2 regions of the Acinetobacter wanghuae genome follow, and region 1 is predicted to be linked to the other one. Evidence: predicted binding sites of a transcription regulator. Region 1 holds the regulator's gene; the other holds the start of a gene.
The links. The regulator PhoB, encoded in region 1, activates phosphate uptake and scavenging genes when phosphate is short. The targets are predictions, from matches to a motif close to TGTCATNAANCTGTCATAA.
Positions count from the first base shown of each region.

Region 2: GFH30_RS03670 (inorganic phosphate transporter) is a predicted target of PhoB. The motif match lies at 9,347-9,365, and genes of this name have one in related genera.

Region 1 is NZ_CP045650.1:2,632,543-2,648,337, reverse strand. Features, by position in the region: gene GFH30_RS12695 (DoxX family protein) at 1-128, shown strand, start outside; gene GFH30_RS12690 (NirD/YgiW/YdeI family stress tolerance protein) at 270-638, shown strand; gene guaA (glutamine-hydrolyzing GMP synthase) at 823-2,391, shown strand; gene GFH30_RS12680 (hypothetical protein) at 2,542-2,838, shown strand; gene GFH30_RS13555 (IS1 family transposase) at 2,881-3,162, shown strand; gene GFH30_RS12675 (IS1 family transposase) at 3,250-3,618, shown strand; gene GFH30_RS12670 (HNH endonuclease) at 3,597-4,040, shown strand; gene GFH30_RS12665 (GGDEF domain-containing protein) at 4,096-5,340, opposite strand; gene GFH30_RS12660 (GGDEF domain-containing protein) at 5,498-6,853, opposite strand; gene GFH30_RS12655 (pirin family protein) at 7,311-8,258, shown strand; gene GFH30_RS12650 (OsmC family protein) at 8,289-8,687, shown strand; gene GFH30_RS12645 (glutathione S-transferase) at 8,783-9,430, shown strand; gene phoR (phosphate regulon sensor histidine kinase PhoR) at 9,475-10,833, opposite strand; gene phoB (phosphate regulon transcriptional regulator PhoB) at 10,859-11,569, opposite strand; gene GFH30_RS12630 (TetR/AcrR family transcriptional regulator) at 11,811-12,491, opposite strand; gene GFH30_RS12625 (SDR family NAD(P)-dependent oxidoreductase) at 12,707-13,543, shown strand; gene GFH30_RS12620 (TauD/TfdA dioxygenase family protein) at 13,742-14,689, shown strand; gene GFH30_RS12615 (transposase family protein) at 14,979-15,374, shown strand; gene GFH30_RS13380 (transposase) at 15,322-15,792, shown strand.
Region 2 is NZ_CP045650.1:797,867-813,661, forward strand. Features, by position in the region: gene GFH30_RS03640 (SDR family NAD(P)-dependent oxidoreductase) at 1-9, shown strand, start outside; gene GFH30_RS03645 (glutaminase) at 140-1,420, shown strand; gene GFH30_RS03650 (hypothetical protein) at 1,417-1,863, shown strand; gene dhaK (dihydroxyacetone kinase subunit DhaK) at 1,938-3,668, opposite strand; gene GFH30_RS03660 (hypothetical protein) at 4,303-5,025, shown strand; gene metH (methionine synthase) at 5,157-8,843, opposite strand; gene GFH30_RS03670 (inorganic phosphate transporter) at 9,412-11,034, shown strand; gene GFH30_RS03675 (hypothetical protein) at 11,133-12,674, opposite strand; gene GFH30_RS03680 (ABC transporter substrate-binding protein) at 12,843-13,781, opposite strand; gene GFH30_RS03685 (rhomboid family intramembrane serine protease) at 13,890-14,510, opposite strand; gene nfuA (Fe-S biogenesis protein NfuA) at 14,669-15,307, shown strand; gene GFH30_RS03695 (TonB-dependent receptor domain-containing protein) at 15,483-15,795, shown strand, end outside.

The sequences.
Region 1 (15,795 bases):
TACTATTTCATAGTGGCGCAGAAGATGCGATTAACCTCATGAAAAATGTTGCTATGGCAGGTGGTTTTGTTGCACTAGCATTATTGGGTGCAGGTCGTTTTAGCATTGATCATGTGATTGAAAAATAATGTGATGAATGGAATGCCATTTCATCTGAGCATCAATCATCGCTTGCTACATATTGTTGCTAGAGCTGTACAGAAATAGCGCTGATCAAAGTGGATTAGACTGTTCAAATAGACAGATCGAATATGTTGAGTGAGTGCAATATGAGCAAAACTTTATGGGCAAGCGTTGCATTATCTGCTGCGATGTTAACACCGACCGCTTGGGCAAAAACTGATAGCGCTGTTTTAAAAGAAGCGAAAGCCAATGTCGTAACCATTGCTCAAGCAAAAAAACTAAAAGATGAAACAGGTGTCACATTGGTTGGGCAAATTGTGCGTCAAGCGACAGCGGATAGTGATGATTTTGAACTCAAAGATAAGACCGGTTCAATCATAATTGATGTCGATGATGATTTATGGAAACCACTGGCTTTAAAAGCGGGGGATAAAGTCCGCGTTTTAGGTGAAGTTGATACCCATCGTGCTAAACCAACCGATATTGATGTGATTCATATTGAGCGCGTTAAATAGTTCAATGATGTTTATACAAGAAAGGGATCATGTATCCCTTTTTTTGTTGCTAAATTATCTTGCAATTCAGTGGCTAAATTCAGAAATTGCTTATATTTCATACATGTTTGAATAGTGTGCGTAATGCTGTGAAAAATGGTAGAATAGCGCGCTTATATTCGTTTGCCTTTCATAGTTGTTTACCATGACTACCAATACCCAAATTACTGAAGACCGTATCCTTATTTTGGATTTCGGTTCTCAATATAGCCAGCTTATTGCACGTCGTGTACGTGAAGCTGGTGTTTATTCAGAAATGTACGCTTACGATATGTCTGAAGAAGACATTCGTGCATTTAACCCAAACGGGATCATTCTTTCAGGTGGTCCAGAAAGTGTTTATGAAGCGGGTAGTCCACGTGCGCCTGAAGTTGTCTTCAACCTAGGTGTACCTGTTCTTGGTATTTGCTATGGCCTACAAACCATGTCGCAGCAACTTGGCGGTAAAGTAGAGCCAGGTGATGTGCATGAGTTTGGTTATGCAGAAGTGGATATTCAAGTTCGCGATAAATTGATCGGTGATCTTGAAGATACTAAAGACAAGCTTAAAGTTTGGATGAGTCATGGCGATAAAGTGACTGCCTTACCTGAAGGCTTCCAAGTGACTGCAAGCACACCAAGCTGTCCATTTGCAATGGTGTCTGATGAAGCACGTCGTTTCTACGGTATTCAATTCCACCCAGAAGTAACGCACACCGCTAAAGGTGCTGAATTACTATCTAACTTCGTTCACGGTGTATGTGGTTGCCGTAACCTGTGGAACTCTGAAAACATTATTGATTTACGTGTTGAGCAACTTCGCGCGCAAATTGGTGATCAAAAAGTTCTACTCGGTCTTTCAGGTGGTGTCGATTCATCTGTGGTTGCTGCACTTTTACATAAAGCAATTGGCGACCAATTGACTTGCGTATTCGTAGATAACGGTTTACTTCGTTTGAACGAAGGCGAGCAAGTGATGGATATGTTTGCGAAAAACATGGGTATCCGTGTGATTCGTGCTGATGCTGAAGATCGTTTCTTATCTGCACTTGCAGGTGAAGTTGATCCTGAGAAAAAACGTAAAATCATCGGTCGTGAGTTCATCGAAGTCTTTGCTGAAGAAGCACGTAAGCTTGATGGCGTAAACTTCCTTGCACAAGGTACGATTTACCCAGACGTGATCGAATCTGCGGCAACTAAAAACGGTAAAGCGCATGTGATTAAATCACACCACAACGTGGGTGGTTTACCAGAAGATTTAGCGTTTGAATTGGTTGAACCAATCCGTGACTTGTTCAAAGATGAAGTGCGCCGTTTAGGTACGACTTTAGGTCTACCTTTTGAGATGCTTTACCGTCACCCATTCCCAGGTCCGGGTCTAGGTGTTCGTATTTTGGGTGAAGTGAAAAAAGAATATGCTGACATTCTTCGTTTAGCAGATGACATTTTCATGCAAGAACTTCGTGCAAGCGGTTGGTATGACAAAACTGCGCAAGCATTCGCTGTATTCCAACCAGTGAAATCTGTTGGTGTCGTAGGTGATGGTCGTCGTTATGCATGGGTGATTGCACTTCGTGCGGTTGAAACTGTTGACTTTATGACAGCACGTTTCGCGCATCTTCCTTATGATTTAGTTGATAAAATCTCGACTCGTATCATGAACGAAATTGCTGAAGTTTCTCGTGTTGTTTATGACGTATCGTCTAAGCCACCTGCAACGATTGAATGGGAGTAAAATTGGGCTTTCACGAAGCACTGCTTCGTGCCAATTTTACGCCGAGAACTATGTTCGAGGCTATTTAGGGCGACCTAAATATTTCTAATAAAAAGAGCGCTTAGGCGCTCTTTTTTTATATATAGTACTTTAAAAAGATTAAGGCTTTATATGGACTTTTATAAGTGGCTTTTAGAAGAAAAAAGATTATCTAATGCAACTGCTTCAAAATATGACTTAGTAATTAGAAACAGAATTTCAGATTGGTTGCCTAGCTATGAAGTGCCTAAAAATAGTATTGAGTTTGAAGCTTTAAAACTGATGATCTATTCGCTAGAAATTTACCAAGAACGTAATCGTACTGGTAATAATATGTATTCTGCTGCATTAAAACATTATGAAAATTATTTAAAAACAACGGATGTGAGCAATAGTAAATTGGTAGTGTACAAAAACAACGTGTTTTAATTTAGAATAGACGTGAAAATGTGTGAGCAATAAACCTTTAACATGATCATAGAAAAGACAACTTATGTCTGCACCCGTTGCCAATCACCCAATATCCATAAGAATGGTCACAACAAAAGTGGAAATGCACAGTTCAGATGTAAAGATTGTGGGCGCTCTAGTGTACTCAAACCCAAAATTAAATATACCGAAGAACAGAAAGAACTCATTATCAGTACCTATCTTGAACGAGGCAGTTTGAGAGGCATGCAGCGTCTATTCGGTGTTGCACCTGAAACACTGATGGGCTGGATAAAAAAAAGTAAACAGCAGGAAACTGAGTGACGAATTACTTGATGCTCATCCAACAGATGTCCTTGAGCTTGATGAGTTATGGAGTTTCGTAAAAGCCCGTCGCCATAAGGTTTGGACTTGGATGCACTCTGCCATCGTACACGCCAAGTAGTGGCTTATGTGTGTGGTCAGCGTAATGATAAAACGTGTACAGATTTACGTTGCCGTATTCCCACAAGCTACTTTAATTTAGCAACCTGTAGTGATTATTGGTCAAGTTATGCTGAGGTATTTGATCCTGATACCCATCGCTCTGTAGGTAAACATACAGGTTTAACCAACCATGTTGAGCGTTTCAATGCCACATTAAGAAATCGCTTAGGGCGTTTTACACGGAAAACTTTAAGCTTTTCGAAGAAGAAAGAAAATCATGAAGCTGTCTTGCATCTATTTTTATTAAAATACAATCAAGACATGAAAGATAGGTGGTTAACACGTCACATTTAGACACTACCAGTAAATTTTTTGAAGAAGCTTCTAACTTTACATCTGAAGCGGAAAGATTGATTAAAGTTAGACTATTACAGAACAAATTTCGAAAATCATTATTTGAACTTAATCCAAGTTGTGTTGTGTCTGGGTTTAATAATTCTAAATTTCTGATCGCCTCACATATCAAGCCGTGGTCTTTAAGCAATGAAGAAGAGCGGATAGATCCATATAATGGAGTTTTATTGACACCGACATTCGATCGTTTATTTGATCAAGGATTTATATCATTTAAACTAGATGGTGAAATTCTATTATCGAAAGAATTATCCTTAGAGGATCAATCATTTTTTAAGATACCGCAACACTTAGTTATTAAGCCATTTCTTGCTCAAAAAGAATATTTAGAATTTCACTTTGATGAAATTTTTAGATCTTAAATCGTTATTTCTAGTATCTAGCAAGACAATGTTTAAAGAATAGAGGGAACGCTCTCTATTCCACAATCATCTTCACATCACTTTCAATATTCCAAGAACGCTTCATATTTTGAATCGCCGATTGATCCATACTCGGATCATAATGTTCAACACGATTTCGCCCATTGGCTTTAGCCTGATATAACGCGATATCCGCTTGTTTAATCAGAACATTCAGATCAGTTTCAAATGTCTCTAAAATGGTAATCCCAATTGAAACTGTAAAATGAAACTGTCGACCATCTGTGAGGTTGACCTCAATATTTTCAATACGTTTTCTTAATCGCTCGGCAATTTTCACCGCATCATCAGAGTTTGTGCCAGTCAGTAAAGCAATAAATTCCTCGCCACCATAGCGCGCTAAAATATCGCTATGTCGCATTTCTTTCGATGAAACGTCAGCAATCATTTGTAAAACACGATCGCCAATATCATGCCCATAACTGTCATTAATTTGCTTGAAATGATCAACATCGAACACCAATAAGGTCGTCGGGTTTGGCGACTCAAAATTTGCATGAACATGCTGCGTTGCTAAAGACTCAAAATAACGTCGGTTATTTAAACCCGTTAAAGCGTCTGTATGGGCAAGCTTTTCAAAAGCTTTTCGATGGTAATCATTTAATAAATGATGCAAAAACACAGTGCGAGATTTTAGTGTTGAATTCCAACTGATATACACGCTAAAAATGAGTACAGGAATATAAATCAGCGAAAACAGTAAAATCTGATACGCATCGCCATAGGTATTGAAATATACCCCAGTGTAAATCACTAAAGTAATCAGGCTAGTGGTGATCAGCGAGGGGCGAAAACGGACTTGCACACATAAATTAGCAAGCACAATAAACACTAACGATGCATATTGATAAATCAGGGTATAAGGGCTTTCAGATATATTGAGATTGAAAAACCAAATACTACTTGCGCCAATAATAGAAGTGGGCAGCAGCAAATCGAACAAGGGTAAGTTTTGATAATGGTTATAAATCCAGATCGTGATCAAGGTCATGACTACTGCAAAGCCAAGCTTACTCACAATCAATAAGGTTCGAATGTCGGTTAAAACTAAAATATCCGCAAGGGTATACACCACATAAGCAAATTGTGCAATTAGATTCACTTGTAGCAAATATTTTAAATTTAAAGCCTTTTGATGTTCGTAATAACAGGATTTTAGGCGTTCGGGGATACGAGCAAGAGGATCATTTAAAGCCTCTTGGATGAGTGCACGATGATCTTTTTCGTACTCATTTGGCATAGTGCCTTCCCAAAAAAATGATTTTTTTAAAAATATTGAAGATCTATATTTGTATAAATAATATTCTATGCTTTTCTGATTTGTTTTAACAAGTAAAGAATGAAAGATAAACGATTTTTTAGTGAATAGAATCTTCACTTTATTTAAACATTTAAGTTTACAGAATAGACCATTTCTTCTGTGGATTGGATAGCGAGAGTTGATAAGGCATTGGATTTGAATGTTTCAAAACCCATGACTTGGATAATGTCGGCTGCTTTTGAGCCAACATATGAATGCCATACACTTGAACACAATTACGTCCATTATTTTTAGCAGCATACAGTGCGATATCCGCCTTTTTAATAAGATCATCCAAGCTTTGATCAGGAGATTCAAGTTCAGACAAGCCAACCGAAATGGTGAACTGAATACTACGATTGGGGCGTTCATACAAATATTGCTTTTCAATCGATCCGCGAATTCGTTCTGCAATGACCAAAGCATCCTGCATTTGCGTATCATTTAACATAACAATAAATTCTTCACCGCCAAAACGTGCCAATAAATCACTATGGCGCATTTCTTTACGCGCGGTATCGGCAATCACTTGCAGCACACGATCGCCAACATCATGCCCATAATCGTCATTTATTTTTTTAAAATAATCGACATCAAACATAAGTAAACAACAACTCGCAGGTCTTGGCCAAACGCGAATCGATTTTTGCGCCACATGGACGAAGTGACGACGATTGCAAAGCTGAGTCAATTCGTCAGTATGGGCGAGATTTTTTAAAGTATGGTAATTCCATTCATCCATTAATGTTCTTAAAAATGAACGACGTGAATTTAAAATATTATTCCAGTTGATATAAAGGCTGAGCAACCAAATCGGAATAGAGACCACAGCGAAAACCAAAGCCTGCGAAGGGCTCATGATGACCTTTGCCCCAATCATCATCCACAACCCAATAAAAATAGAGCTATAGAGTGCTGATTTAAATTGGATTTTAACGCCTAAATTCACCACCAATATAAAAATTGAAGATGCATACAGATAGAGATGAACCAAAGGGCTATGAGATAACGCCAGTAAAAAAATCCATACTGCAGCACAAAGCACAGTGCCAATCGGTAAAATTCTATCGAGCACGCGGATGTCTTTGATGTTTTTAAATGCAAAATAACAGATGCCCATTGCGGTTAAAATCATAGCAATACGCAGTGCACCAGAGATTAAGATCATGTCTGGAATAATGAGGATATCGACAAAGAAATACAGTAAAAAGCTGATTTGAGCCAAATAATTAAATTGTTTTAATGTCGAATGGTGACGCGCATATAAAAAATTTAAAAAGTAATTGTGAAACTGCGCAGGAATGGGCGCATGGGGATTATGCAGGGCGTGCTCAATACGTTGCCTATTTTCAGCATTACATTCTGCTAAATTTAATAAGCGCAAATTCTTACTTCTATCATCCTGAAGAGATGCATTCATCGTGGAATAAGTATGTTTATCCATCGAAGACATCGAACTGTCCATTTTTTTAAAATGAAGCATAATTATGTGCTTTTTGAGTAAAAAATGATCTACCTGAAAATGGTGATTTTATCGATATGATTGCTAAATAAGTAACAAATTATGATTTTGTAACTGTGTTTTTGCGGACAATATTCATTTTTTATCAACATTGTGATTTTGATCAATTACATTAAAATTTCAACTGTTTCACGTGAAACACTATTTCTGAGCTTTTCTGTGTTACTGATCATATTAGAGATATAAAAGTTTTATCTATTAAAATAAAGTACATTTTTAGACACAATTAAAAGCCAATCATGGCGGTAATATAATTTAGAGAAATCAGTTGTTTATTATTAGCTTAAAACATTGTCCTAAAACTATTACGCACAATCCTAGTGAAAAGGCTGTATCTGCTAAATTGAATTGTTATGATCGTTTAAATTTAGCTTTTTGAGCCAATATCATGTCGCATAATAACGATACTGAACTGTCACACTCAGATGACTGCAAAAAATATGTAAATCAATTTATTCAAGAATTTACTTTACGTCGTGCTGAGATTGGTCAAGGCACTGTCATTAAGCGTGCTTTACCGAGCCGTCATAAAAGGATGATTGGTGCGTGGTGTTTCCTTGATCACGCAGGTCCAGTGAGCTTTCCACAAGGCGACGGCTTAGATGTGGGTCCACATCCGCATATTGGTTTGCAAACCTTCACCTGGATGATTGAAGGCACCATGCTACACAATGATAGCTTAGGTACAGAGCAGCTCATTCGTCCCAAACAAGTCAATTTAATGACTGCGGGTTATGGCATTTCTCATACCGAAGTTGCGCCAGACACTGAAACTAAAATGCATGCCGCACAGCTTTGGATTGCTTTGCCTGATGATAAAATCAATATGGCGCCTGCCTTTGATCATTATCCTGAACTGCCCATCGTGAGTGAGCAGGGCATTGATTTTACGGTATTGGTGGGTGAATATTTAAAAACCACATCACCCGTTAAAGTACATAGCGAACTCTTAGGTGTAGATCTATTTGCTGCTGAGAACACGCATGCTCGTTTGCCGCTCAATCCTAAATTTGAATATGGTTTTATGGCGCTAGAAGGAACAGCAAGTATCAATGGGCACGCATTAGATGAAGACAATATGGTGATTTTAGAGCCGGGTCTTACGCATGTAGATGTTGATATTCATGCCCATAGTCGTGTGCTATTACTCGGTGGCGAGCCTTTTGAAAGTCCTATTTTATTGTGGTGGAACTTTGTAGGTCGTACTACAGAAGAACTGAAAACAGCTCGTGAACAATGGGTTGCAGCACATGAACGTTTTGGTTCAATTCCTGAATATAGTGGACCTCGTTTGGAAGCCCCTGCATTTCCAGATGGGATGCGTCCTTCAAAATAATGATTTAAAAATAAATATAAGGAGTACCAAATGGGTATTGTTGCAACAGCGAAAGTGCAGAGCCTAGACACCCCATGGCAGGGAGAAATTCAACATGGCAAACATGTTTATCTTACCGATAAGCCTGAATCCTTTGGGGGGAAGGACAGTGGACCTGCACCTTATGATTTTTTGGTGGCAAGTTTGATTTCATGCACCATGATTACTCTCAGAATGTATGCTAAGCATAAAGACATTGATTTGGGCTTATTTGAAGTTGAAGCAGAATTCCATGCCAATCGTGAAGGTGAAGAATGGATTGAACGTCGCTTGAACTTTAAGGCTGACATGGATGAAGCGCTTAAACAGAAGATTCTAGCCATTTGTCAAAAGACGCCGGTGACCAAGACCTTATTGCGTAGTGTTGAAATCAAAACCAGTTTGGTTTAACTGCTCTTGGTAACGCTTTGTTAAGGCATTGGGTTTAAAGCCAATGCCTTTGCTATGATCAGAGGCTTCAGAACAACAAGAACACTGAGTCCAATATGCGGGTTTTACACCATTTAGAGCAATCGCGTTCCTTCCGAATTTTATGGGCATTGGAAGAACTAGAGCTCGACTATGACATTCAATTGTATAAGCGCCTGCCAAATTTTTCTGCGCCGCCGAGCTTAAAACAGGTGCATCCTTTGGGGAAAGCACCAGTCTTGGTCGATCAGGATCAGGTCTTAGCTGAGTCTGCAGTGATTTTGGAATATTTACAGGAGAGCTATGATAAAAATCTCTTATTCCAGCCTTTGAATGCGACGTCAAAGCAGCAGTTCCGTTATTGGATGCATTATGCCGAAGGCTCATTGATGCCCTTGTTGGTCATGCATTTGGTCATGGATAAAGTCGCAACTCAAGCGCCATTTTTGGTGAAGCCCATTGCCAAGCAAGTGGCAAAAGGGGTGCAAGCACAATTTGTACAGCCACGCTTAAAAGATCATATCGACTACTTGGAAGGTTACTTAACCCAACATGAATATTTTGCTGGGCGCTTTAGCTTTGCCGATATTCAGATGAGTTTTCCATTAGAAGCCTTACAATCTCGACTTAAGAATAAGTATCCAGCGATTAACGCTTATTTAGATCGTTTAGGACATCGCGCTGCTTATTTTAGAGCAAAGTCAAAAGAACAAAATTTGAAATAATGCTGGTAAAAAAGGTGCTAATGCACCTTTTTTTGATGTTGAAACTAGTCTGGAAAACTCAAACGTTCTTTTGGAAAAATCACTTTAAAAGTAGAACCTTGATTCTCCTTAGACTCGATTTCTAAATAGGCTTGATGTTGCATGAGCACATGTTTCACGATGGCTAAGCCTAAACCTGTGCCACCTGTGCTGCGACTTCGGTCAGAGTCGACCCGATAAAAACGTTCCGTTAAGCGTGGTAAATGTTTGGGATCAATGCCAATACCGGTATCTTCAACCACGAAGTACGCCGTCTCACCATTGTCATGCCAGCCCATCGTAATCGTGCCACCTTTGGGTGTGTATTTAATGGCATTAGAAATCAAGTTGCTAAATGCACTCGCAAGTTCCATATCCGAGCCAATTAAATCGCAATGGCTATCAATATCTAAATTCAGCGTATGACCATAATCAACGTTATAGGCTTGGGCATCATCAAACAATTGATTCATTAAACTTGGCATATCAATGATTTGATTTTTAGCTACTTTTTTGTCATTTTCTAAACGCGATAATAACAACAGATCATTCACCAACGCATTCATACGGCGTGTTTGCGATTGCATTTGATCGAAAGCACGTTTCCATCGTGGTGTGATATCTTCTTGATCGGTAAAGGTTTCGATATAACCGCTCAGTACGGTCAATGGTGTGCGTAGTTCATGTGAAATATTATCCACAAAGTCTTTACGCATCTGCTCGAGATTATGCATGCGCGTCACGTCATAAGCGACTAAGAGGCGACTTTCACCACCGAAACGGGTCATTTTGACTTGCACATAATGATCATCAAACATCGATGATTTCATTTTCAAGCCATCGGGTGAGTCATCAATTTTATTGTAATAATCGACAAAACTAGGTTGACGTAATAAGGTTAGAATATTGCGTCCACGGTCTTCGGTTGATATCCCTAATAATCGTTCTGATGCCGGATTCCACCATTCAATCAGTTGATTTTCATCAATCAGCACAACGGCTTCTTGTAAGGCAATTAATGACGATTGAGCACGATCAATCAGCCCGACCATTTCTGCCTGTACAATTCGTTCTTGACGCTGCGCACGATATACATTGAATAGGAGTGCGCCCCAAATCCCTTTGATATTGGGTGGAACATCGTAAGGGCGGTTGGAAATCCATTCATTGACCAAATACAGTGAACGCATTTGAGTCGCAAAAAACGCCACAAAGGCAATGACAATACAGACCCAAAAATAGCCAATGCCATAGCCAATAAAACAGGCAATCACCAGAAAAAATGCTAAGAGACGTAAATCCTGCTTGGCGAAATCCCACAAACTGCTGTAGCGGAATTTTTGATGGTCGCGAGCCAGCTCAGGCACTGGGTAGGGTTCATACATAAAACAAGCGTAACCTTAAAATAACTTAGCTCAATGCAGCATCTGCACGGGTAGAAAAACGATAACCTGTACCGCGCACTGTTTGTACATAACGATCCGCATTATATGGCTCTAACACTTTACGTAAGCGACGAATATGCACATCAATGGTTCGGTCTTCAATATATACGTTGCCGCCCCACACTTGGTCAAGCAATTGTGCACGTGTGTAGGCACGTTCAGGATGGGTCATAAAGAATGCCAATAAACGATATTCCGTTGGTCCCATTTCTAAAAGATTGTTGGCAAAGCTGACACGTTGACTGACCGGATCTAAAATCAAGCCATTGGCATCAATGGTCTTTTCACCGCTTAACGCGTTGGCACGACGTAATACCGCTTTAATGCGTGACACCAATTCTCGAGTGGAAAATGGTTTGGTCATATAGTCATCTGCGCCGGCATCGAGACCTTGGACTTTATGGTCTTCTTCAGCTCGTGCGGTGAGCATAATCACTGGAATTTCAGATAAGCTTTCATCACGTTTGAGACGACGACATAAGTCTACACCACTCACGCCTCCAGGCATCATCCAATCCAGTAAAATGAGTGCAGGACGTTGATCTACAATCATTTGATGGGCTTGTTTCGCATCCTCAGCTTGTAAGCAGTGAAAACCTGCCATATCCAAAGAGGTATGAATCATTTCCCGAATCGGAAGTTCGTCATCGACGATTAAAATATAGTCATCTTTCACAGCGCAAGACCCTTTTCATGTAAACGGTGGACCGTTTTATTTTGTATGACAGGCTTATTACAAAGACTAATTATGACAGTATCATTGCAATGATATGTATTCGTCCTTATCTCACTGAAATTTATCAAAAAGCAATGATGGGGTTTAATCGAAATTGATTATTTTCAGTTGATTAAACAATGGTTTGCTATCGTGTTTTGCAAAAAGAAAATAAACTTTCAATTCCCAATAGAAATATATTTTATTGTTTCAGTTCTGCAAAATTATTCAGCAATGCCATGAAAACAATACTACATGAGGACAGAACCTCATCCATTGATTGTTTAAAGCCACTCATCACCCAACGAATCGCAATTTGGGTGACATAACCATTGAGCCCCGTAGAAACAAGTGCAATTTCACCGTCACTGCGTTTTAAATTCGGCATCATCAACATGACGAAAGCATGAATCATGCGGTCAAAACGCAACATGGTTTCATGAATGGTAGCTTGGTTATGAAGCTCTTGAACTAGCATGGCATCGATATAAATAATCCGTGCCATACGTGGGTTATCGCGTAAAGTCGTAAGGAGGGCAGTTAAGCCCGCTTTGATCATTTTTTCGGGATCGCCAGATGCTTGCATAATGGCTTGCATCACATTGTGCTGTAACTCATCAATCAGTTTTAAAAAGATGGTTTGAAATAAGTGCTCGCTCTTTTTAAATGACTCATAGAAATAACGTTCGGTCAGTTTGGCTTCATTACAAATATCTTTGACAGTGACAGAGAAAAAACCTTGTGTACCATAGGCTTCAATACCGGCTTCAATCAGCTTCTCACGACGTGCTTGTTGGCGTTCGGACATGGATAGTCCTTTAAATTGACGCTCTTTGCTGGCTGATTTTTTGGCTTTTTTCTCTGATGTATCCAATTCTGTCATAGTGTTGATCAGTCATATTTCTACAGTTTTTCATATCTTAGCAATAAATAGGCATCGAAACTCAAACAATCATCTGATGATAGAAAGTTGACCCGAATAGACATACTGTAATTATTGACAATACTCATTGTCAAAACTATATTGAATAGCAATGATAGAACTTAACAGAATAAAAAGCCTATCTGTGCAGATCGGTGAAGACACAAGGAATATGTATGAAAGATTTTAATAATAAAGTGGCTGCAATTACGGGTGCGGGCTCAGGTATTGGACAACAACTTGCAGTGCTTTTAGCCAAGCAAGGCTGTCATTTGGCACTCAGCGATGTTAATGAAAAAGGTTTAGCAGACACCGTGGCTTTAGTCAAAGAAAGCGGTGTGCGCGTTACAACCAAAAAAGTGGATGTCGCAAAACTTGAAGAAGTGAAAGCATGGGCAGCGCAAGTCGAGCAAGAACATGGCAGTATTAATATGATCTTCAACAATGCGGGTGTGGCACTCGGTTCTACTGTTGAAGGCGCGTCCTATGAAGAACTTGAATGGATTGTAAATATTAATTTCTGGGGTGTGGTGTATGGCACCAAAGAATTCTTACCCTTGATTAAAAAGACGGGTGATGGTCATATTATTAATATTTCAAGTCTATTTGGTTTGACGGCACAGCCGACCCAATCTGCTTATAATGCAACGAAGTTTGCGGTACGTGGTTTTACTGAAGCACTACGTCAAGAATTGGATATGGAAAAGAGTGGTGTCAGTGCGCTCTGTGTGCATCCGGGTGGGATTCGTACCAATATTGCACTTGCAGCGAAAATGAATGATAGTTTGCTAACATTGGGCATGAATCCTGAAAAATCAGCGAAGTCTTTCAACAAGTTATTACGTTGTCCACCTGAAGAAGCAGCACGTCAAATATTAGAAGCCGTGCAAAAAGACAAACGCCGTCTATTGATTGGGAATGACGCGAAAGCGATTGATATCATGCAACGCGTATTGCCAACGGGCTATCAAAAAGTGATTGCTTTTGCGACGCGATTTAGTCAAAGAGGCTAAGTTGAATCATAATAAAAAACCCGCGGAAGCGGGTTTTTTTGTTTTTATTATTCCTTTTTATATTTTACATAGCTGAAATTCAGAACATAAATGTCAAATGTTTGACAGATTTTAATAAGTGATTTTGGCAAGATCATTTACAGCAAGAAAATAACATTTTGAAAACTACCTAAATAAATTAGAAATGAGGCACACCCCATGAGCTATGAATATAAACACATTCAAGTCAAACCAATTACAGGTCGTATTGGTGCAGAAATCCAAGGCGTGAAATTATCTGGTCAATTAGAGCAAAACGTTGTCCGAGAAATCAATCAAGCACTACTTCAATATAAAGCAATCTTTTTCAAAGGTCAGCAACATCTTGATGATGCCGAACAAGAAGCTTTTGCTGCACGTCTAGGTGAGCCATTAAATCATCCAACTGTTCCAGTAAAACAAGGTTCTAAACATATTTTAGAACTTGACTCTGCACATGGCGCGCGTGCAGATTCATGGCATACGGACATTACATTCTTAGATGCTTATCCGAAAGCATCTATTTTACGTAGCGTGGTTGCGCCTGCAGCAGGTGGTGATACAGCTTGGGCAAACACAACGTCAGCATATGAATCACTGCCTGAGCCGCTAAAAGTATTTGCAGATGGTTTACGTACTGTACATAGCAATGATTTTGATTATGCCAATGTTGTTAAAAAAGAAATCACGCCTGAGCTTGCAGCAAAGTATAAAAATTTCTTTAATTCAACTGAATATGAAACAGAACATCCATTGGTTCGTATTCATCCTGAGACAGGTGAAAAAACGTTACTACTTGGGCATTTCTTTAATCGCTTTGTCGGTTTCAGTTCATCAGATTCACGCAAATTATTTGATTTATTCCAAAGCTATGTCGTGAAACAGGAAAACATCGTGCGCTGGCGCTGGGAAGCAGGAGATGTTGCGATTTGGGACAATCGTGCAACGCAACACCGTGCTATTAATGATTATGGTGATCAGCACCGTGTGGTACGCCGTGTAACATTGGAAGGTGATATTCCAGTCGGGGTGGATGGACGTCCAAGCGAAGTACTGCGTAAAGAACAAAAAGTAGATATCACGGACTATCGTTTAACCAATGATGGGCAATATGAAAAAGTTTCATAATGAAATCTTTGCAGTGAACAAACTTTGCACAAAAAAAACTAACTAATTAAGAATAAATGATTCGTAGTCAGTTAGTAATCCATCTAATATGAAAATAAAATGATATTAGGTGGATTTTATGCAATATTATAATTTTGATGAAAATCAAAAATCAAATGTTATAAAAAATATATTTAAAAAAATATCGGATGATGATATTCAATAGATCTCTTTCATAAATCAAAAAACGCTCTATCTTTTGCTGATTATTTGTACCGAAGAATTTTGAATATTCATGCATAATTTGCGGATGAAATACATCGATTCGAAGAAGCTTTCTGAAACACAGTTTAAGCGATATACAGGCATCTCATGTTCAACCTTTGATTTAATGGTTGAACAACTGAAAATGCATGTCCCTGCAAAAGGTAGACCACCTAAATTAAGTGTAGAAGATCAGGTTTTACTCTGTCTGAGCTATTGGCGTGAATACCGAACTTTATTTCATGTCTCAACAAGTTATGGCGTGTCAGAGCCTACTGCTTCAAGAATCGTTCGCCATGTAGAGGATTGTCTAATCAAGTCCAATCTATTCAATTTACCTAAGAATTTGCCTGAAGGCGAAGGTATTGACTGGAATGTGGTGATCGTAGATGCCACAGAAATCCCAATACAAAGGCCTAAAAAAACAGAAGAAAAGCTATAGTGGCAAGAAGAAGGCACATACTTTTAAAGTTCAAGCCATTATCCATTATAGAACTCGGCAAGTTCTGAGTTTATGCACGAGTCGTGGTGCTGTACATGATTTCGAGCTATTCAAACGCAATTTAAATCAGGTTCCTAAAGGGTCTTTTATCCTTGCAGATAAAGGCTATCAAGGGATTTACGCAGTGTATCCAAATAGTCTATTGCCATTAAAAGCAAAAAAGCGCTGCAAACTAGATCTCGAGCTAAAAGTTTACAATCAAGAAATCAATAAAAGAAGAATTGGGATTGAGCATGTATTTGGCAGTTTGAAGACCTTCAAAATACTTGCCGAGCGATATCGTAATCGAGGCAAAAGACTAGGCTTAAGATTCAATTTAATTGCTGGAGTCTATAACATGGAACTGAGTAAAAAATGACTT
Region 2 (15,795 bases), 930 kb from region 1:
GTGAAGTAAAACTTGTGCCATCAACATCTTGGGAGCATGTCTGAAATATTGGATTGCATTGCAGTAACAACTTAAGACTTGTAGTTTTAGCACAGCGCTTTAATGTAAGGATAAGATTAATCACAATAAGTACATCATCATGAAAACACCTGTGCCCGATTATTTACAGCATGTGCTGTCTGCGTGTAATAACAATCAATCTGGGGCATTGGCAAATTATATTCCTGAGCTGGCACAAGCTGACCCCAATAAATTGGCATTAGCATTGTCGACTATTGATGGCACGATCTATTCCACAGGCGATGACACGCTTGAATTTACCATTCAGTCGATGTCAAAACCTTTTGCTTATGCTTTAGCCCTAAAAACCTTAGGGTTAAACGCAGTCCTTCAAAAGGTCGGGGTTGAGCCATCAGGGGAAGCCTTTAATCAAATCTCGCTTGGGCAAGACCAATTGCCAAAAAACCCGATGATTAATTCGGGGGCAATCACCACACACGCATTGCTGCCGCATAAAAAAACCGTATCTCGAGCAGAGCATTTACGCCGTTTTTTGAGTGAACTGGCAGGACGAGAATTGCAGTTTGATGAAAATGTTTATGCATCGGAAGTCAAAACGGCATTTCGCAATATGTCTATCGGTTATATGCTCAGAACCGTCGGTGTGATGGATGAAGACCCTGAACAAATCGTCAATGGTTATATTCAGCAGTGTTCCATTAAGGTCACGGTCAAAGACCTCGCTGCCATGACAAGTGTGCTTGCGAACGGGGGGATACAGCCAAAAACAGGCAAGCGCTTATTAGATCGTGCCATTGTGCGCCAAGTGTTAAGTGTGATGATGACCTGTGGGATGTACGATGCAGCGGGCGATTGGCTGACCACGGTCGGGATTCCTGCCAAAAGTGGCGTTGCCGGTGGCATTATGGGGGTGCTCCCCGGTCAAGTCGGCATTGCGGTGTTTTCACCGAAGCTCGACAGCCATGGTAACAGCGTGCGCGGTGTCGAGATTTTTGAGCGACTCTCGAGCGATATGGGTTTACATTTGATGGAAGGGACACCTTCGGCACAGACCATTTTGCAAAGCCGTTATAGCATCGGCAAAAAACAAAATGTGATTGTCTATGAACTGCGCGGTGTCTTGCAATTTACTGAATCGGAAATGTTATTGCGTTTCTTGCAGGATGAACCTCAGGCTAAAAATAAGATTATCTTGGATTTGACTAATTTGACTTTAATTCATGATGTCGGTGCACGTATGCTGTTTGAAGGCGTAAAGCGCCTAAAAGAAGATGGGCATCAGGTCATTGTCGTAGATTCAGAAGGAGTGCTCAGCGAAGAACAAGTCAAGGGCAATAAACGTTTGGTGGTAAACGACACACTCGAACACTATCTCGCGCAATTTGAAGAAAAGAAATGAGTGCCTTAGCGTTTGAGTTTAGTTTAAGTGCTGATAGGCTTTTGCTACATATAGATGGACAAAACTTTGAAATCTCAAAAGGGCTGTCTCATATTGCGGCGCAGAGCTTAAAGCAACAACACTTGAATGCCTTAGCCATTGAACATGCGATAGATGTCATTGAGCAGATGCTAGAGCAACTGCACCTTGATTATGCTGTGCAGCGTATAGGCGTGAGTCATGATCTTGTACTCAAGCAAATCTTTCATTTATTTTTTCAAGATCAGCATAAAATTGACCGCTTGATGCTCGAACATGCGTTTAACGAATTTATTGAGCGGACTGAATACTATGTCAGAAAAGTTGATACAGATCAGTTGTCTATTTTTCTCTATTTTATTTTTATACGAGAAATGATGCATCACTTGAATGTGATCGACATTGAATACATAGAAACGTCATAAATCGATGGCAGAGTACAAGAAAAAAGCCCTGAATATTCAGGGCTTTTTTATAGAGATTTTATATAGCGTTTGGTTTATTTAATGTGTTCAGCAACATCGCTAAAGATCACACCTAAACCATGTGCACCTGCATCAGGATAGCCTAAGCTGCGATCACCGACCGTACCTGCACGACCCATACGCGCGACAATTTCTTTAGTCGACTCTGCACCGGCAACAGCAGCAGCAGCACCAAGGACAAAGTTTTCTTTAAAGCTTTTGTCTGTGTTTGCTGACCATGAGTCTGCACATGGTACTAGAGCATCAATTAAGGTTTTATCACCCACAACAGCACCGCGACCGAATGAACGTTCACCTGTGGTTTGAATGCCTTGAACTGCCGCTTGTAGCATCTCAGCAAAATCCGCCACGCTTAGAGTGGTTTTGCCTTTAATGGCTTTACTTGCAGCACGGAATGCTGAACCCCAAATTGGACCTGACGCACCGCCACAATGTTCCATAATGATCATTGAGCAGTTCAACATAAACTCATCCATATGCTGTGCTTGGATTAAGTCTTGCCATTCACGTTTTAGCTGTTTAAAGCCTTTTGCCACGCTCATACCGAAGTCGCCGTCGCCTGCGTGAGCATCTAACTCGCAGAAAGGTACTTCATTTTTAATAATACAAGCAGACATCACATCGACCACATAACGCATATTTTCAATGCTGAACTGTTCATTGCTAATGACCGCGTGTTCAGGCTGTGTTTCCACTTCAATATTTGCGCTACGTGCAGCTTTGCTATCTTTGGCTGCAAACTCAAATGCTAACGCAGGTGAGCCATCCATTTTAAATGCAGGGGTATTGGCTTCGGCATCTAAGTAGCCTTTAAGTTCATCATCAACCGCAAGTAATGACACCGATGCACCGTTCATGTCGATACTGGTCATGTAGTTGCCAACGAATGTACGGTAAATTTTGATCCCTTTACGCGCCAAATGCTCGCACACATCATTGTTAAATACATACAGTTCTTGCAGTGGCGTTGTACCAAAACCATTCACCAATACCGCAACTTCCTTCAGGTCAGGACGGTCAAGGAACAAGTCATCGACAATGCGTTGAGCCAGTTCTTGCGATGGTAAGATTTTTTCACGACGGATACCCGGTTCACCATGAATACCGACGCCGTATTCCATTTCGTCATCTGCTAAGGTAAACGTTGGCGTACCTTTGGCAGGAACGGTACATGAGCTATAGGCAAAACCAAGGCTAATCACGTTATCTGCGGCTTTTTGCGCAACGGTTTTCACTTTTGCAAGGTCTAAACCTTTTGATGCTGCTGCGCCGGCAATTTTATGGACGAATACTGTGCCTGCCACACCACGACGACCGACTGTGTATAGGCTGTCTTTAACTGCAATGTCATCTGCGACTTTGACATAGTCAACTTTAATACCGTCGTCTGTTGCTAAAGCTGCACCATTCTGGAAATTCATCATATCGCCAGAATAGTTTTTGATAATCATCAGCACGCCTTTGTCGGTTGCGACTTGGGTCAATGCTTTATAAATTTGAATTTGTGACGGTGATGCAAAGACATCGCCACACACAGCAGCATCTAACATGCCTGTGCCGACAAAGCCTGCATGTGCAGGTTCGTGACCAGAACCACCACCACTGATGAGTGCCACATTGTTGTGTTTTTCTTTGCGTGACACGATTTTATAAGATTCGTTAAATGCAAGTTCAGGATGTGCCAGCACGAAGCCTTTGCACATTTCGACAACCAAGTTTTCAGGGTTGTTGATGAGTTTTTTCATGGAGGGAAACCTTCACGTGTATTTGGGAGAGTTCTAAATGTGGCTATTATCCTAGAAAGTGAGGTTTTTTGCAGAACTAAAAATGTAAAAACAGATGATTTGACGTTGAGCGGTTAGAAAAAGGGCGTTAATTTGATAAATTAAATCCCTCCCTTTAATAAAGGGAGGAGCTGTCACGTAATTCATTTGCTACGTGGAATTCCCCTCTTTTCCCTTGCGCCATATATGGCTCAGGGCTAGGGGAGATTTAAAATAAAGGAAAATAAAAATGAAACCCTACAATAAAAACTTAAAACAAGTGTTGTGTGAGTTGCGCTAAAAATATTTTTAAGGAGTAGTACAGAATTTTCCAACTTAATAAGATTTTTATTAATACAGTTAATTGATTTTCATCTTGTAAAATAACGATTAGAAATTTTTGTAGGGATAGTAGTATGGGTTTTTTCGATATGTTGTTTTCGGGTATTGGATCATTATTCAGTGCTGCGGTAAGTGTGGTTTCGGAAGTCGTTTCTACAGTAAAAACTTTTTTTCTGCTAAAGACGTTGTAACTAAAACCGTTAACGAAAATAAGAATAAAAAAATAGATGAAATTCATGATATTAACGATGAGTTGATTTATCTAAAACGTAAGGTGAAAGACTATGGTTACATCACGGAGCAACAGAAAAAAAGAATAAATGACCTGGAGGAGAAGCAAACATATATTCGAGATGAAATTAATCAGAGTCGCCAAATTTTATCTGCTGACAAGTTTCAATCAAATGTGCAGAACATTGAGAAAGTTGACATAGGACATGAAACAACACATGTTCTGCAATGGAATGCCTTTGCGGATACTATGGCAAAGAAATGCCCTAAATGTTCTAGACCTATGAAATTACAGTGGGCTAGAGAACTTTCATATGTAAGTCCAACAGATTTTTACTGGGGATGTACAGGTTGGTATTTTCAAAGTAATCAAATAAAAGGATGTAAATTTACTCAAAGGCTAACTAAAGATGACCTTTCATTGATGACCGATGTCTCTGCACCTGAGTTTGAATTATCTTCACAAGATTTTAATATCATTCTTCATGATCCAAATACATCTGAAAGTATTCTTGAAAGAATGGATGATCTTCAAGCTGATCTGAGATCAAAGAAAAAAGGGATTGATATAGTTTGCTGTCCAATCCATGCAGAACCTATGGTTCTACAGAAAAAAAGAAATGGTGTGGGGCTTTTAGACCAATATTATTTAAGATGTGCTCATTGGGCTCAAAATGACCAAGGTTGCAACTATATTGAAAAATTAAAATCAGGATCTCAACTTGCGGCTCTATTAAAAAATCAAACAGGTATAGGAATTTTATAATTTAAATTCTGAATTGGACTGTTGCATCTAGAATTAATTTTAAATTTTACTGAATTAAAAAATCCCCTCAATCGAGGGGATTTTTTATTCCCTCCTTTATTAAAGGAGGGTTAGGGAGGATTTAGAGATACTTAAACCACTGAATCATCCAAATTCGGCGCTAACCAACGTTTCGCCTCATCCAACGTCCAACCCTTACGCTTCGCATAATCTTCGAGCTGATCGCCAGAGATTTTACCCACGTTAAAGTATTCGGTTTCAGGGTTGGCATAGTAGAAACCGCTGACACTTGAAGGTGGCCACATTGCAAAGCTAGACGTTAAGTAAGTCCCGATCTTATCAGTCGTACCTAACCAATCAAACAATGGTGCTTTTTCCGAATGCTCAGGACAAGCAGGGTAGCCCGGTGCAGGACGAATACCCACATACTTCTCTTTAATCAAATCATCATTCGTTAAAGTTTCAGAAGCTTGATAGCCCCAGAACTCTTTACGAATACGTTGGTGAAGATGCTCGGCAAAGGCTTCAGCAAAACGATCACCCAAGGCTTGTACCAAGATCGCGTTATAGTCATCACCTTTGGCTTTGTAGTCTTGCGACATTTCTTCAGCACCAAAGATCGAAACTGTAAAGCCACCCAAGTAGTCTTGAGCGACATCTTTCGGTGCAACAAAGTCAGCCAAAGAGTAATTTGCTTTACCAGTCACTTTGTCAGACTGCTGACGTAAATGCTCGAAGGTATGAGTCACATTGCCCGTTTCATCTGCAACAGCAACAGTGTCGCTTGCAACACGGTTGGCAGGGTAAATACTGAATGTGGCACGGGCATCAAAACGTTTATTCTCAATAATGTCTTTTAGCATGGCTTGTGCATTTTCGAACAAATCACGAGCCGCTTCACCCACGACTTCATCTTCAAGAATTTTTGGGAATTTACCCGCCAAGCTCCAAGAAATAAAGAACGGTGTCCAGTCGAAGTAGTCAACCAACGTTTCTAATGGATAATTGGTAAATGTTTCCGAACCAATAAAGTTCGGCTTCACAGGTGCATGTTTTTCAAAATCAATTTTGAAACCATTTTCAACCGACTGTGCATACGCCAATTTGGCAGCTTTCGGTTGTTTATTGGCTAAACGCACACGGATTTTTTCATAATCCGCAGCATAGTCGGCTGCCAATTGCGGTTTCATTTCCGCAGAAAGTAATTGTGTTGCAACACCCACAGCACGAGAAGCATCTGCTGTATAGAACACACCATCATTTTGATATTGTGGTGAAATTTTCACAGCAGTATGTGCTTTAGAAGTGGTCGCACCACCAATCATCAATGGAATATTAAAGCCTTTACGTTGCATTTCTTTGGCAACAAAAACCATTTCATCCAATGACGGGGTAATCAAACCTGACAAACCGATGATGTCGACTTTTTCATCAATCGCAGTTTGTAGAATTTTTTCACACGGCACCATCACGCCAAGGTCAACGATGTCATAGCCGTTACAGCCGAGTACAACACCAACAATATTTTTACCAATGTCGTGTACGTCGCCTTTAACCGTTGCAAGCAAGATTTTACCTTTTGCTTCGGCTTGGGTTTTTTCAGCTTCGATGTACGGGTTGAGCCAAGCTACGGCTTGTTTCATGACACGTGCCGATTTAACCACTTGCGGTAAGAACATTTTGCCGGCACCAAACAAATCGCCAACCACGTTCATACCTGCCATCAGTGGACCTTCAATCACATCCAATGGGCGCGTTGCTTCTAAGCGAGCTTCTTCAGTATCTTGATCAATATACGTGGTGATACCTTTGACAAGCGCATATTCAAGACGTTTTGCAACTGACTCATTACGCCATTCAAGGTTTTCTTCGGCTTTTTGTGCACCTGCTTGACCACGGTATTTTTCAGCAACAGTGAGTAGTTTTTCTGTTGCATCTTGACCGCTTTCACCTTGGTTACGGTTTAAAACGACATTTTCAACCGCTTCTTTGAGTTCCGCATCAATGTCATCGTAAATGGCCATTTGACCGGCATTTACAATCCCCATGGTCATACCTTGCTGAATCGCATGGTATAAGAACACCGAGTGAATCGCTTCACGTACTGGCTCATTGCCACGGAATGAGAAGGATACGTTAGACACACCACCTGAAATCATCGCATTCGGTAGGTTTTGTTTAATCCAACCGGTCGCTTCAATAAAGTCGACGCCATAGTTGTTGTGTTCTTCAATCCCCGTTGCCACTGCAAACACGTTCGGGTCAAAGATAATATCTTCAGAAGGGAAGCCGACTTCGTTGACCAGCACATCATAAGAGCGCTTACAAATGGCTTTTTTACGTTCTGCGGTATCGGCTTGGCCATCTTCATCAAATGCCATCACGATCACGGCTGCACCATACTGACGGCAAAGGCGCGCACGTTCTACAAACTCGTCATAACCTTCTTTTAAGGAAATCGAGTTCACAATGGCTTTACCTTGCACGCATTTTAAACCGGCTTCAATAATGTCCCATTTTGATGAGTCAATCATGATCGGCACACGTGAGATATCAGGCTCAGACGCGACCAAATTCAAGAAGTGCACCATTGCACCTTGTGAATCGAGCATGCCTTCATCCATATTGATATCGATGATTTGCGCACCGGCTTCAACTTGTTGACGTGCAACGTCTAAGGCTTCGGCAAAGTTTTCTTCTTTAATGAGGCGAAGGAATTTTTTAGAACCCGTGACATTGGTACGTTCACCGACGTTCACAAAGAGTGAATCTTGCGTGATGTTAAATGCTTCTAAACCACTTAAACGACATGCAGGCGCAATCTCAGGAATTTGACGTGGTGCAATGCCTTCAACAGCTTGCGCAATCGCGCGAATATGGTCTGGCGTGGTACCACAGCAACCACCGGTAATATTAATTAAACCACTTTCTGCAAATTCTTTAATAAATGCGGCGGTTTCTTCAGGTGTTTCATCATAACCACCAAAGGCATTTGGTAAGCCTGCGTTTGGATGTGCTGACACAAAGGTATCGGCAACGTCAGATACCGTTTTCACATGTGGACGCATTGCATCTGCACCAAGCGCACAGTTAAAACCAATTGAGATTGGTTCAGCATGGCGCATCGAGTTCCAGAACGCTTCTGCGGTTTGACCAGTTAAAGTACGACCTGAGGCATCGGTAATCGTACCTGAAATCATAATTGGTAATTCATAACCCAATTCTTTAAAGACTTCTTTAACCGCAAAGATCGCAGCTTTGGCATTTAAGGTATCAAAGACCGTTTCGATCAGGATGATATCGACACCACCTTCAATCAAGGCTTTGGTCGATTCGATATAGTCGACTTTAAGTGCATCAAAAGTGATATTACGGAATGCAGGATCGTTTACGTTTGGCGAAATAGACGTGGTGCGTGAAGTCGGACCAATCACACCTGCCACAAAACGTGGTTTTTCAGGCGTTGAATATTTGGCACATGCTTCTTTGGCAAGACGCGCAGCAGTACGGTTAATTTCGGGCACTAAATCTTGCATGTGGTAGTCAGACATCGAAACACGCGTACCATTAAAGGTGTTGGTTTCAATAATGTCTGCACCCGCTTCAAGATAAGCTTCGTGAATGCCTTGAATAATCTGCGGCTGAGTTAAAACCAGTAAGTCGTTATTACCTTTAAGGTCGTATGCCCAATCTGCAAAACGCTCACCACGATAATCGGCTTCTTCCAATTTATGGCGTTGGATCATGGTACCCATCGCACCATCGATAATTAAAATTCTCTTGGTAAGAAGTTCTTTTAGTGTGGCAAGTGTGGACATTCAAACTTTCTCAGCAGAAATCAAAAACATCGGTCATCTTAGCAGAATTAAACCGTGAATTCTGCGGCTCATTCCTCAGAAAGATGGATATACATGATATGAAAATTTGATAAGTCTTTTTGTCTATTTTAGTGATTTAGGGCATTGTCTTATGCATTGAATCTATATCATTCAGTTCAAATGAGACTGATGTTTGGGTTGGAAGTCTGTTTGTATAAGTGATAAGAGATTGAACTGAGCATTTTTTTAAAATACATAGATATGCGCATCCTAAAGCATTGATTCGATGACAGATTGCACAGCCGTAATGATTTGTCATAAATATGACAATATATTATTGCAAAACTGACATATCTTGAAGGGATAACCTAGTCATGATGGTTTTAATTTAAATATTTATTAAATTATTGATATTTATTACTATAATTTGGTTTGAATACATTATTTTTGGGCTTTTATTTTTAGAAAAATGCCCCTGCAATCAGCGACCGATAACAGTGCTTTGTCATATAATTGTCACAATTAAAATGAACAATAGAGTCATTCTGAATCTTTTATTCCTGCTTGAATGAATTCTAATCAAACTCCCGTAGATACTGCACAACAATCGACCTCTTCGCAGTCGTCGACCAATGTTCATGTGCCCACACCGAAATTTTTTATGCCGGTGTTTTTAACCCTCATTATTTCTACGCTGATTTATATTGGCTTTCAATTGTCGGCAGATTTGTCGCATGTTCCAGCGCTTAATCTCTATACCCTCGTGTTACTTGCAACAGCATTATTCATTGCCTTAGGCTTTGAATTTGTAAATGGTTTCCATGACACCGCCAATGCTGTAGCAACTGTCATTTATACCAATGCCTTGTCTGCACCTGTTGCTGTGATGTGGGCAGGATTTTGTAACTTCCTTGGGGTGATGGTGGCAAGCGGTGCTGTAGCGTACGGTATTATTGCTTTATTGCCTGTTGAACTGATCATGAATGTCGGTTCTGGGGCTGGTTTCGCGATGGTCTTCGCGATGCTCATCGCTGCAATTCTTTGGAACTTAGGGACTTGGTTCTTGGGGATTCCTGCATCAAGTTCACATACCTTGATTGGTTCAATCTTGGGTGTGGGCATCATGAACTATATTTTACACGCAGGCACAGGTGCTTCGGGTGTAGATATGGAACAGGTGATGAAAGTTGGTAAAGCACTGTTATTTTCACCACTCATTGGTTTTGCTTTTGCAGCCGTACTCTTCCTGTTGGTGAAAAAAGTCTTTCGTAAGCAACTTGAATTGTTCAAGCCACCCGAGGGTAATACACCACCACCGCCACTGATTCGTGCGATTTTGATTTTTACCTGTACCGGTGTCAGTTTTGCGCATGGTTCAAATGATGGTCAGAAGGGCATGGGCTTAATCATGTTGATTTTGATTGGTTGTGTGCCGTTGGCTTACTCGTTAAACAAAAACTTAGATCAAGAACATCTACAGTCTTTTGGGCAATTGTCTGCACAAACTTCGCAAGTGATTTATGCAAATCATGAGGAAATTCCAGACGAAGTGGCACGCGAAACCATTACCAAATACATTCAAACCAAAGAAATCACGCCTGATGTTGTGCCAGCATTGGCAAGTCTCACCGATCATTTGGGTGAAAAAGTAGGTTCATATCAGAACATTAAAGATGTGCCTGAAGCGCAAGTTTCAGAGTTCCGTAATGATATGTACTTAAGTTCAACGGCCTTTAAACGTCTTGATAAAGCAGATGCATTGCCAGCCATGACGGAAACACAAGAGCAAACAGTTAAAGCGTATCGTAATAATCTTGATTCGTTCTTACAGTACATTCCAACATGGGTAAAAGTGGCAACAGCATTGGCACTTGGCTTGGGTACAATGGTGGGTTGGAAGCGCATCGTTGTGACTGTGGGTGAGCGTATTGGTAAAGAGCATATGACTTATGGTCAAGGTATGTCTGCTGAACTTGTCGCAATGTCGACGATTGCGGCGGCAGATGGTTTTGGTATGCCAGTTTCCACCACACACGTATTAAACTCTGCAGTGGCAGGTACGATGGTGGCGAATAAGTCAGGTTTGAACTTCCAAATGGTGAAAACTATTCTTTCAGCTTGGATCTTCACACTACCTGCAACGATCTGTTTATCAGGTGGTTTGTATTGGTTATTGCTGAAAGTATTCTAATCTTTCACTTATAAAAAAACGCTGCTTTGGCAGCGTTTTTTTTTGGATCATAGAAAAGTCCTCTCCATTTGGGAGAGGACTTAGGAGAGGGAATAATACTATTTTCCAAACTTTTTCATTAAGCCTTTCGGCAGTTTCTCTTCTGCAAAACCATATAAGGCTGCAAAGGGCAGTGCAGTACGGGCTAAATAGGCAACACGCCATAAACCGCCATGATTAGCCCCGTGCATCATTAATTCTAAAGGATGGTTCAGTTTGACTTCTGGATTGGCAACGGATTCAGCATTGCGCAGATCATGAATCCAAAGTGCGGCCATAATCGCATTAGTCGTCTCTGGTGCAAACGATTCCACATCAAATAAACGTGCACCACTAAATGCAGCTTTGAGCAGGGGATTTTTGGTCACTGAATGTGTGGTGGTCGACGGTGCAATATTAATACTGACACGTTGACCGTTTTCTCGCGCTAAAGTGGCACGCCATTGTTGAATGCGTTTTGCCAAAGCATAGTTTGGACCTTGTTCAACCACTAAACAGTCACAGATCCCGTACGATGCTTCACCGCTTTGAATCAACTGGTGATCATTTTTCTGAAAGAAAGATTCTCTTGAGAGCGTCGCAATACCTTTTGAAATCAGTGAATGTGCTTTTGAACGTGCTTTGTATTTTTGTGTGGATGCTTCAATGACTTCTTGCGGAACAGCATATACATCAGTTGGCGTACACATATACATGAGACTGGTATTGGCTTTTTCCGCACTCACATGCTGCATGATGGCATCCATCGCCATGGAAACACGCACATGTTTTTCACCGTCTAAATATGCAATTGCAGCTAAATCGAGATCTTGTTCAAACTGGAGCAGCCATTGTGCAATTTCAGGAATTTGTGTCAGTAAATTTGCACCTAATTTTTCTTTTAATACGTCAATTGCAGTGTCTGCATCAAGCTTTTCTGTACACGGTGCATAAAGGGTGGCATTCCCTGCACTCACTGTGTCTAGAATTTTGCCCCACACCCGCGTATTGGGTAAGTCGACCGCGACAATATTGGCTTTCCATTTGGCTAACCATGTGAGTGGACCTGCTTCTGAGGCAGCACCAAATAAAACAGTGGTGCGATCAGACAAGTCAAACCATTCAGGATGGGCAATACATTGGCGTAGTGCATCTGCATGTGAGGCTTCAACAATACCGCGCTCTTGCCATTGCTGAATTTGCTTAAGCAGGGCATCCCCTTGTAATTTTTGTCCGTGATAGGGAACGTACCATTCAGGTGCTTGAGTAGAACGCCCTTGAAGCACATAAGTCTCTAAGGTTTGCGTTGGTAAAGACATCACATCTTTAAGGATATATTTCTGTCCATCACGATAAAATTCAAAAATTGCATGTGCGTGTTGCAAGCCTGCTTTTGCGATTTCTAATGCAGACTCAGAAGACTGCAGTCCATGCTTCACTAAATTTTTAAAATGGCGTGGGTAGTGTTTACGCCAGTTTTTTTCAGCACTTGCTTGCGCGGATGAGTTTGGGTCAACGTGTGCTAAAGCGGCTGCAACAATGGAACGTCCAACTTGAGAACTACTTGGTTTTTGTTGATTTGGAGCAAGGGGGAATTGAAGACCATCGATCGATGTTGACATGCAAAATATCTCGTGCGTAATCGCAATTAATATACAGATGTATACATTATCGCTGCTAACTTTAGCACTCGATTGGCAATAACTGCCAACTGTATGGTTAATTTATTACGAGATATTTCAATTAAAAAAAGGAAGCAAAGCTTCCTTCTAGAGTGTTTTAAACCAACCTTACTTGATTGCTTGAATCAATTCTTGAAGCATAAATGCAGTATTGTTTAAGCCTGCACCGGTAATGTACCAAGCATCAGCATTTACATAGATGACTTTTTTATCCTTTAAAGCTTGAGCATTTTTAAGGGCTGGGTGCTTCAAAATATTCTCTTGTGCAGTGTACTTTTGAGTATTGACAGCACCACGATCTAAAACAATGATGTAATCTGGATTTTTTGCGATTGCCGCTTCAAGGCGTTTGAGATTGGCTTCAGCGATTTTTAAAGCCTCAGGACTACCTGCTTCAGGACGGGGTGCATCCGATTTTTCAGATAAGTCTAAAACAGACTTCAATCCGGCAAAATCATAAACAAAGCCAAAACGATCATTTTCTGCATGCGGCATAAAGTTTTGACCGACAGCAAACAGCATAAGAGCAGATTGCCCCTTGGTTTTTGCTTTAAGCGCTGCTTGTAACTTCGCAAGCTGTGCTAATTTTTCATTTGCAATTTTTTGTTGACCAAATGCATGAGCAAGCGTATTCGTGCGCTCTTCTAAATTTGACATATAGTTCGAGGTGTCAGGCGATAAATCTAATGTTGGTGCAATCGTTTTTAAGCTTTCGGCTTTAGAGGCAGAGCGACCACCCACAATAATTAAGTCAGGCTTGGCTTGTTTTAAGACCGCTAAATCTGGCTCAAAAAGTGAACCTGCCTTGGTGTATTGTGCAGTCTGATAGCGACTCAAATCACCATGATAACTTGAATTTGGAACGAGTTTGGCATCAATGCCTAATGCATTTAAAGTATCTAAAGCAGATAGGTCATATACCGCCAAAGTTTTAGGTATTTCTTTTAAAGCAACAACTTGGTCTTTATATTTAAAGTCCACTTGTGCGGATGCCGCACCTATAGTTCCCAAGCCTAATAACATTAAAATAGTCAGTTTTTTTAACACGATGTCTTACCCTCGAAATAGCCTAAGAGTAACATAATTTCATTAAATGAAAATCATTTACATCTATAAATTTAAAAAGAAGGGATCTGATGATCCCTTCTTATATAGTTATAAAAATGGAACTTTAGCCAATTGTTGTAAAAAGTGAGGAATCAAACGTGGTTCAATAATAATGGTGACAATGACACCATAAGCCGCACCCCAAAGATGGGCACTGTGGTTAATATTAGAGTTGCCTTTTTTACCTGACCAAATGCTATATGCGACATACAGCACAGCGAAAATAATCGCTGGCACAGGAATAAAGAACACAAATATTAACTTCCACGGCTGAAACAGGATATATGCGAATAAGACCGCAGAGACAGCGCCTGAAGCACCTAAGCTCGCCCAACGTGGATTGTTTTTATTACTCAGGTAGCTTGGAATAATTGCCGCAATTAAACCGCCCAAATAGAACAACACAAAACCTAAGTCGTATAAATACTGACGATAAAAACTTTCAATGATGCTGCCAAAGAAAAACAAGGTGATCATATTGAAAAGTAAATGTGCGCCATCGGCATGGATAAAACCATGACTGATAAAACGGTCATATTGACCGCGCTCAATCGCGGGTGGCCAAAAGATTAAACGATTCATTACTTGCTCTTTAGAAAAAGCAATAAACGAAATAATACAAGTAATGATGATCAATGTGACGGTATGATTAAAAGGTAAATCAAGCATTCTCAATAGTCTAAACTTGGTGATTTATGCATCATCATGCCATTAAAATTCAGTTTGCGTTGTTGTTTTATAATAAATCCGACAATTTTAGTTGAATTTTAAAATTTACCCCGCATCTTCAGTTAAAATAGCGACTTCAGCTTGAGGAAATAATTGTTATGTCGACTGAGAACAGCAGCACTGCAGTTGTAAGTGAGATTCCGAATTTATTAATTACACCAACTGCTCAAGAGTATTTAAAGGATCTTTTGGAAAAACAAAATACACCGGGCATTGGTGTACGCGTTTTTGTAGAGCATCCGGGTACACCGCGTGCTGAATGTTGTATGGCATACAGTGCGCCTGACGAAGTTGTTCCTACAGATTATAAACAGGAATACCCAGAGTTTCCTGCCTTCATCGATGCCCCTTCAATTCCATATTTGCTTGATGCAGTCATTGATTACAATAAAGACCGTTTCGGTGGTCAGTTAACCTTCCGTGCACCAAACTCTAAGGTGCCACGCGTTGGTCCTGATGCATCGGTTGAAGAACGTATTACTTACGTTTTACAGTCAGAAATTAATCCGGGTCTAGCAGGGCATGGCGGTAACTGTGCACTTGTTGAAGTGAAAGAAGATGCAGAACATGGTTTAACCGCTGTGCTTAAATTCGGTGGTGGTTGCCAAGGGTGTTCAGCGATTGATATCACCTTAAAACAAGGTGTAGAAACAACCTTGAAACAGCATATTCCTGAATTGGCACATGTGGTTGATGAAACCGATCATAGCCAATCTGAAGGTGCGTATATGAAATAACGCCAATTCGCGTAGATTTCAGTTAAAAACCTCAGATTTCTGAGGTTTTTTTATATTTATATAAATTAATGAGAACAATTATCAATAGTAATTGCATTTAGATTTTAAATCATTACAATGTGCAACATTAAAGCCATGTTTTGTTCACAATCAAATTTTTTAGGGTTTTTAGGGTATGAATAAGCCGTTATTAAAATCGACTTTAGCATTTGCTGTCCTGTCAGCAATGGCAGCAAATTCTCAAGCAGAAGATGTGATCCAACAACAAGAAAAAGTAAAATTAGAAACGATTATTGTCACTACAGCGGGTGGTTTTGAACAAAACATCGCGGATGCACCAGCGTCAATTTCAGTGATTACTGCAGAAGAATTACAAAAAAAATCCTATACCGATGTGATTGATGCTGTTAAGAACATGCCAGGTGTGTCTGTTCAAGGCGGTGGTAATAATAAAGAAATTACCATCCGTGGCATGGGCGCAAGCTATA